One region of the Jeotgalibacillus sp. 10bf12 genome, then DNA from elsewhere that is predicted to be linked to it. Evidence: riboswitches for the same ligand, from Rfam matches in the RefSeq annotation. Region 1 holds a riboswitch; the other holds the start of a gene.
The links. A riboswitch is a leader RNA that binds a small molecule or an ion and turns the genes downstream of it on or off. The one in region 1 is predicted to bind cyclic di-GMP.
Positions count from the first base shown of each region.

Region 2: linked by a shared signal. The riboswitch ahead of DH10bf12_RS02525 (amidase) and the one ahead of DH10bf12_RS09155 (anti-repressor SinI family protein) in region 1 are both predicted to bind cyclic di-GMP.

Region 1 covers NZ_CP200276.1:1,743,357-1,746,555, forward strand. Annotated here, with positions in the region: gene purD (phosphoribosylamine--glycine ligase) at 47-1,303, shown strand; cyclic di-GMP riboswitch class I at 1,817-1,914, shown strand; gene DH10bf12_RS09155 (anti-repressor SinI family protein) at 1,948-2,094, shown strand; gene DH10bf12_RS09160 (helix-turn-helix domain-containing protein) at 2,153-2,473, opposite strand; gene DH10bf12_RS09165 (adenine deaminase C-terminal domain-containing protein) at 2,802-3,199, shown strand, end outside.
Region 2 covers NZ_CP200276.1:554,147-557,345, reverse strand. Annotated here, with positions in the region: gene DH10bf12_RS02535 (ABC transporter ATP-binding protein) at 1-262, shown strand, start outside; gene DH10bf12_RS02530 (ABC transporter permease) at 259-1,026, shown strand; cyclic di-GMP riboswitch class I at 1,076-1,160, shown strand; gene DH10bf12_RS02525 (amidase) at 1,202-2,074, shown strand; gene DH10bf12_RS02520 (GGDEF domain-containing response regulator) at 2,200-3,199, shown strand, end outside.

The sequences.
Region 1 (3,199 bases):
ATAATTTTTATCATTTAATAAATTGAAGAATATTGGAGGAATACAAATGAATGTACTTGTAGTTGGACGCGGGGGACGCGAGCATGCCCTTTGCTATAAATTTCATCAGGATGCATCGGTCGGACAAGTGTTCTGTGCACCCGGAAATGCAGGGATCGCAGCGCATGCTGAATGTGTGGATATAAATGAAACCGAACAGCAGGAGCTGGTGACTTTCGCGAAAAATAACGATATCGCACTTACTGTGATCGGTCCGGAGCAGCCGCTTGCTGAAGGACTGACAGATCTGTTTCAAGCAGAGGGACTGAAAGTGTTTGGTCCGACTAAAAAAGCCTCTGCAATTGAAGGCAGTAAAGCATTTGCAAAAGAGCTAATGAAAAAGTACAGTATTCCAACAGCAGGGTATGAGACGTTTACGAACTTTCAGGAGGCCTCTGCTTACATAGAGAAAAAAGGGGCACCGATTGTCATTAAGGCGGATGGTCTTGCAGCAGGAAAAGGTGTTGTCGTGGCAATGACAGAAGCTGAGGCGCTTGAAGCCGCTGAAGATATGCTGGAGCACAACCGCTTCGGTGCATCTTCTGCAAAAATTGTCGTAGAGGATTTTCTGGCTGGCGAAGAGTTTTCATTTATGTGTCTTGTTAATGAAGAATCTATTATTCCATTGGCTCTTGCTCAGGACCATAAAAGAGCCTATGACAATGATGAAGGGCCAAATACAGGTGGAATGGGTGCATACTCACCAGTTACTCATTTGCCATCATCCACTGAGGAACAGGCGATGAATGAAATTATAAAGCCTGTCGTCCAGGCAATGATAAAAGAAGGCACTCCTTTTACAGGTGTTCTGTATGCAGGATTAATCCTGACTGAAGATGGACCTAAAGTGATTGAGTTTAATGCGCGTTTTGGCGATCCTGAGACACAAGTGGTTCTTCACCGCATGGACTCTGATCTTGCAGAGATCCTGCTGAACCTCCTTAATCATCAAACAGCTGATGTGGAATGGAATGATGACACTGTCGTAGGTGTGGTGCTTGCATCAGAAGGATATCCTGGCGCTTATGAAAAAGAGCATTCTGTACAACCAGTTTTAGAGGCAGATACGTTCTTCTACCATGCAGGTACTAAAATAAAAAACGCACAAATTGTATCTGATGGAGGCAGAGTGCTTCTTGCAGCAGGCTCCGGTGCAAGCGTTGAAGCTGCCAGAGAAAAAGTATATCAGGCATTAAACCGGGTGCATACAGACCACTTTTTTTACAGAAAAGATATCGGCAATAAAGGATTAAATAGAAGTTAGAATTTTCCGTAAGTATAACCAAATTGGTGCAAATGAGAGTATGTAGATGAAAATCATTCTTTTCGTACCTGTATGCAGCTTATATGGAAGTTGCGATTCATCTGTTCTGACATATAATGAAGATACTTATATTCTCTATAAAGAACAAGAGGTGATCGAATGGTACGAAAAGAATGTCCTACATGCACGCGCTCATCTTATAGCAGTGGCGCTGGAGAAACCTGGTTTTGTCCGGTGTGCGGGGAAGATCTCACTGCATATCCATCTCTCAGAGCAATCTCTTATTACGAACTAAATCAGCATATCCGTCAATCTGCGTACCAGCATTCCGCAAAATAATACAAACGAAACATTGTAACATAAATTTAATGTTGAAAAAGTCAGAAAATTTAGGTAAATAGGACTATTTATTTGCGATAATCCAGGTGGTAATATTAGTTCATAACAGAAATTATACCTATTCACTACCTTTAAGCCCTAGGAGAATCCCAGATGCCGCAATCGCTATGAGAGAACAGAAAAAGGCAAACCATTTGAAAAAATGGGACGCAAAGCTAACGGGTCTAAGGCCAATAAAGAGATAAGGGAGCTATGACGGCTGAGCCGCCTGAAGTACTGTAGAAAGTATTTTAGGAGGGAATGTTATGGGTCGTAAAAATGAAGTAGATGTTGAATGGATGGCGCTGATCGAAGAGGCTGTACAAGCAGGAATCCCGGTGGAGGATATCAGAGATTTCCTGGAAGGAGCAGGTTCTGCCGATTGGAGGAGGAATGATTTAGTTGTTGGGTAAGGGTAAAAGTGATCGTAATTCATAAAGTAGCCTGTGCAAAGCAACTATGCTGCACAGGCTACTTTTGATTGATCCGCCATTTATTAAATTCTATAAATTCTTTGAATTGTTCTTTGGAGATTCCGGATTCCATTGCCGTTTTTGCAAGGTTCACCCATTCACTATCTACATTTTTTTCATCACTATCCGGGTCGAGCAGAGAGTTGACTGTCACACCAAGTACTGGTGCAATCTTTTCTAAGAATTGAATGGATGGGTTTTTTTGAAGATTTCTCTCAAGAGAGCTGATATATGATTTAGCAACGCCTGCCTGGTCAGCCAGTTCAGTCAGCGACATTTTCTTTTCTTTTCGTAAAGCTTTAACGCGGTCTCCGATCATAACAATCACTCTCTTTGCTAAAATATTGTTATATAAATAATATCATACATCCTAAAAAAGACCACTAATAACTGATTCCTTATCATTATTTATCAGAATATTCTATCTAAATAATGTTTATTTATATTTGCCGGCGAGCAGTAAGCACCTGGTGTAGCTTAATCAGGTGCGCAAAAAAACATGAGTCAAAAAAATAATGTAAAAAAATGTATTTTGTTAGGATAATGTTCATTTATGCACATAATCAAGAAAAAGACACATTTCTTTCGTGCGGTAACGCGTAAAATATGGTAAGCTTAATGAAACTTTTAGAGGAATTATTGGAGTGATGAGAGTGGAACAGAGATTCCCGTGGAAGATTAGTCATTTAAGAGACCACACTTCCATCTTGGAAGGGAAAAAATCACCTGATCTTGTACTTGCAGATACGAATTACCTGAATTCAGTTCTTCACCAATGGGTTAAAGGTAATATATGGATATATCAGGATAGAATTATTTATGCAGGGAGCGACATGCCTGAAAATCAGAATGGAACTGAAGTGCTTTATCTTGAGGATAAGTGGATTGTGCCGGGTTACATTGAACCGCATGTTCATCCTTTTCAGCTCTATAATCCACACAGCTTTGGAGAATATGCAGCAAAGCGTGGGACAACGACTTTTATTCAGGATAATTTAATGCTCCTTTTATTATGTGACAAAAAGAAAGCGCTTCCTTTCATGCA
Region 2 (3,199 bases), 1.2 Mb from region 1:
TGAGATTCTGCTGCTGGATGAGATCACTTCATCACTGGACCGTGTCTCACAGCAGGAAATTGAAGAGCTGATTGTCAGAATTAATGAGACATATCACACAACAATTATGTGGATCACGCACAACCTGAAACAGGCACTCTCGATTGGCGAATATACGTGGGTCATGATGGACGGCGAGCTTGTCGAAACAGGGGAGAGCGGTCTGCTGAAGGACCCTCAGAATCCGCGCGTTCAAACCTTTGTAAAGGGGGAAGCGGAATGAGTTTTCTTTTACTGGGTTTATCACTGATTTTCGTATTAATTCCTCTTGTACTCTCGAGAACATTGAACCTTGGCCTTGAAAAGGATGCGCTGGTTGCGACAATCAGAGCGATCATCCAGCTTCTTGCGGTTGGTTATATCCTGCAGTTTGTCTTTGATGCTGAAAACTTTTTCTATATTTTCTTAATGGTTGTTTTAATTATCGGAGCCGCTGTTCAAAATGCACGTAAAAAAGGCGTCTCCATTAAAGGGATCACGTGGAAACTAATTGTCACATTTGTCTTTATTGAAGTGTTAACGCAGGGGATTTTACTAGGTTTGAATATTACGCCTGCCACTGCGCAGTATATTATTCCAATCAGCGGTATGGTCATTGGGAACTCTATGGTTTTATCCATTTTATTTTTAAATCGATTCACATCTGAAATAGAGTCAAGAGAAGCTGAGACTGAGTTGATTCTCTCATTGGGTGGTACGCCGAAGCAGGCGATTCACCGACCTCTTATCTCATCTGTTCAGGCAAGTACGATCCCGACAATTGAAAGCCAGAAGACGATTGGTCTCGTCCAGCTGCCGGGGATGATGAGCGGTCAGATTATTGCAGGTGCAGATCCGCTTCAGGCTGTGATGTTCCAGCTTTTGATTATTTTCCTGCTGCTGACAACAGCTGTTGTAACAAGCGCAATGCTAGGGTTCCTTTCTTATCCGACACTCTTTAATGAACGGATGCAGCTGTTAAAACCTGAGAAAAAACAAAGCAAATAATTTTTGCGTAGACGTACAACTGAAATGATCGTATAATTTTTAAAAATGAATCTGATAAGGGCAAACTTCTCCGAAAGGGAAGGACGCAAAGCCGTGAGCCTGTCTGTTACTCACATGGTTGTCTGGCTGCCGGGTTCTCATTCTATGAGGACCACCTTATAGAATGGAGGACAAAATGAAAAAGGTTATTTGTGCTGCTCTGTTATGTCTGGTTATGGGAATGATGTCAAGTATGGGAATGCCGGCAAAGGCTTCAACGATTGAAAAAGCCACATGGTTATGGAATCCGTGGTCTCTGATTGATGGAACGCCTGAAACGCTGGAGTTTTTATCTGAAAAGCAGGTCACAAAAGTTTATGTGCAAATTGACCGGGACGTCTCTAAAGAGGTCTACCGTGCGTTTATTCAAGGCGCAACAGCAAGAGGGATCGACGTGTATGCGCTTGATGGAGCACCAGACTGGGCTGCACCAAAAGGATATCTTCAGCTCAGACAGACGTTAGGATGGGTGGAGCAGTATCAGCAGTCTTCAGCAGCAGAATCCGATTTTAAAGGCATTCATCTGGATGTGGAGCCCTACCTGTATAGCAGATGGAATTCAAAACGGGGGACTGTCGTTAAAGCCTATCAGTCTCTAATTAAAGAAGCTGCAGTAAAAGCAGATCAGTTACATATCAGAATGGAAGCTGACGTTCCTTTCTGGTTTGATGAGATTAAATATAAAAATACGTACGGAAGCGGGCTGCTTTCTGACTGGGTGCAGCAGCATACTGACGGTATTACGATTATGGCGTACCGTGATTCCGCTAAAGCGATTGTCCCATTAACGCTGCACGAGCTGACTACTGGTCAAAGGCTTGGGAAGCCTGTTGTGATTGGTGTTGAAACAGGTCAGACAGCTGAAGGTGATTTTCTGACGTTTTATCAGGAAAGCGAATCTGTGATGAATCATGAGCTTGATCAGGTCTATCAGCAGGTAAAAAATTATACGAGCTTTAAAGGTTTTGCGATTCACCATACTGAAAGCTGGAGAGCGCTTAAGCCTTAAGATTCAAAAGAACTTTTCCAAAATTTACGGGAAAGTTCTTTTTCGTTGTTAAAAGAGTTGTATAATAGGGAAAAAAGAACGAAAAAAGGATTGTAAATACGAACATTTACATAGGATGTGGGCAGATGAGTAAAAAATATCAGGACATGCTGAATAAAAGGATTGAACAGACGGTAATGGAATGGGGTGCAAAAGGTGCCGTTACCGAAGATGAACTCTATCGTTTTTTTCACGGACTAAAAGGCACCGCAGGGACAATTGGGCTGATGGATTTATCTGACCAGGCGGAACAGGCTCTGGCGGAGCTGCGTGAAGATGGTGCACGAATTTTAACAGGTGGAGAGTGGAGGAAATTCTTTACATCAGCGCAGACCGCAGCGTTTAATCAGGAAGCAGCTGCGATCGAGCAACTAGAAAATATTCAGGATGAACTGACCCCTCAACCGGAAGCGATCCCATTTATTCTGATGATCGAAAAGGACGTTGAGTTCATTAAAAGAATGAAAGGCTTTCTAGAAGCACATGATTTTCAGGTGATTACAACTATGAACCTATCAAAGGGACTTGAACATTACTATGATCTATCGCCGGATTTATTGATCGTGGATCTTGATTTGTTATCTGAGGGTGATGAGTTATTAATTAGTGAAATGATGAAAAAAGCGAGAAAAGACTTAACACCGATTATTATCGTTAGTGGAGCGCTAACGGATGCAAAAAGAATAGAGGCCTATGAAACTGGTGTATTAGATGTAATCGGAAAGCCGATTAACGAAAATATTATTATCCCGTTTTTAAAGAACCGGATCTATCAGCGGAATATGCTGCTTGGTCAAATCAGGAATGATTTCTTAACCGGCGCACTAAAAAGAGATTGCCTTGATCAGGAAGTGTTAAGTGTAACTAAAAAAATGATTGATGGAAAAATGGATTCTGCTGTTTTCGCTATGATAGACCTTGATCATTTTAAGCAGGTGAACGATACTTACGGCCACCCTGCAGGAGATGAAGTATTAAAGGCTTTTGCAAAAATCATACTGGAAACCAAAGAGCCGGGTGAAAGGTTGATCCGTTTTGGAGGAGAAGAATTCTCTGTGATCTTACCTGATACAACATACGAAGAGG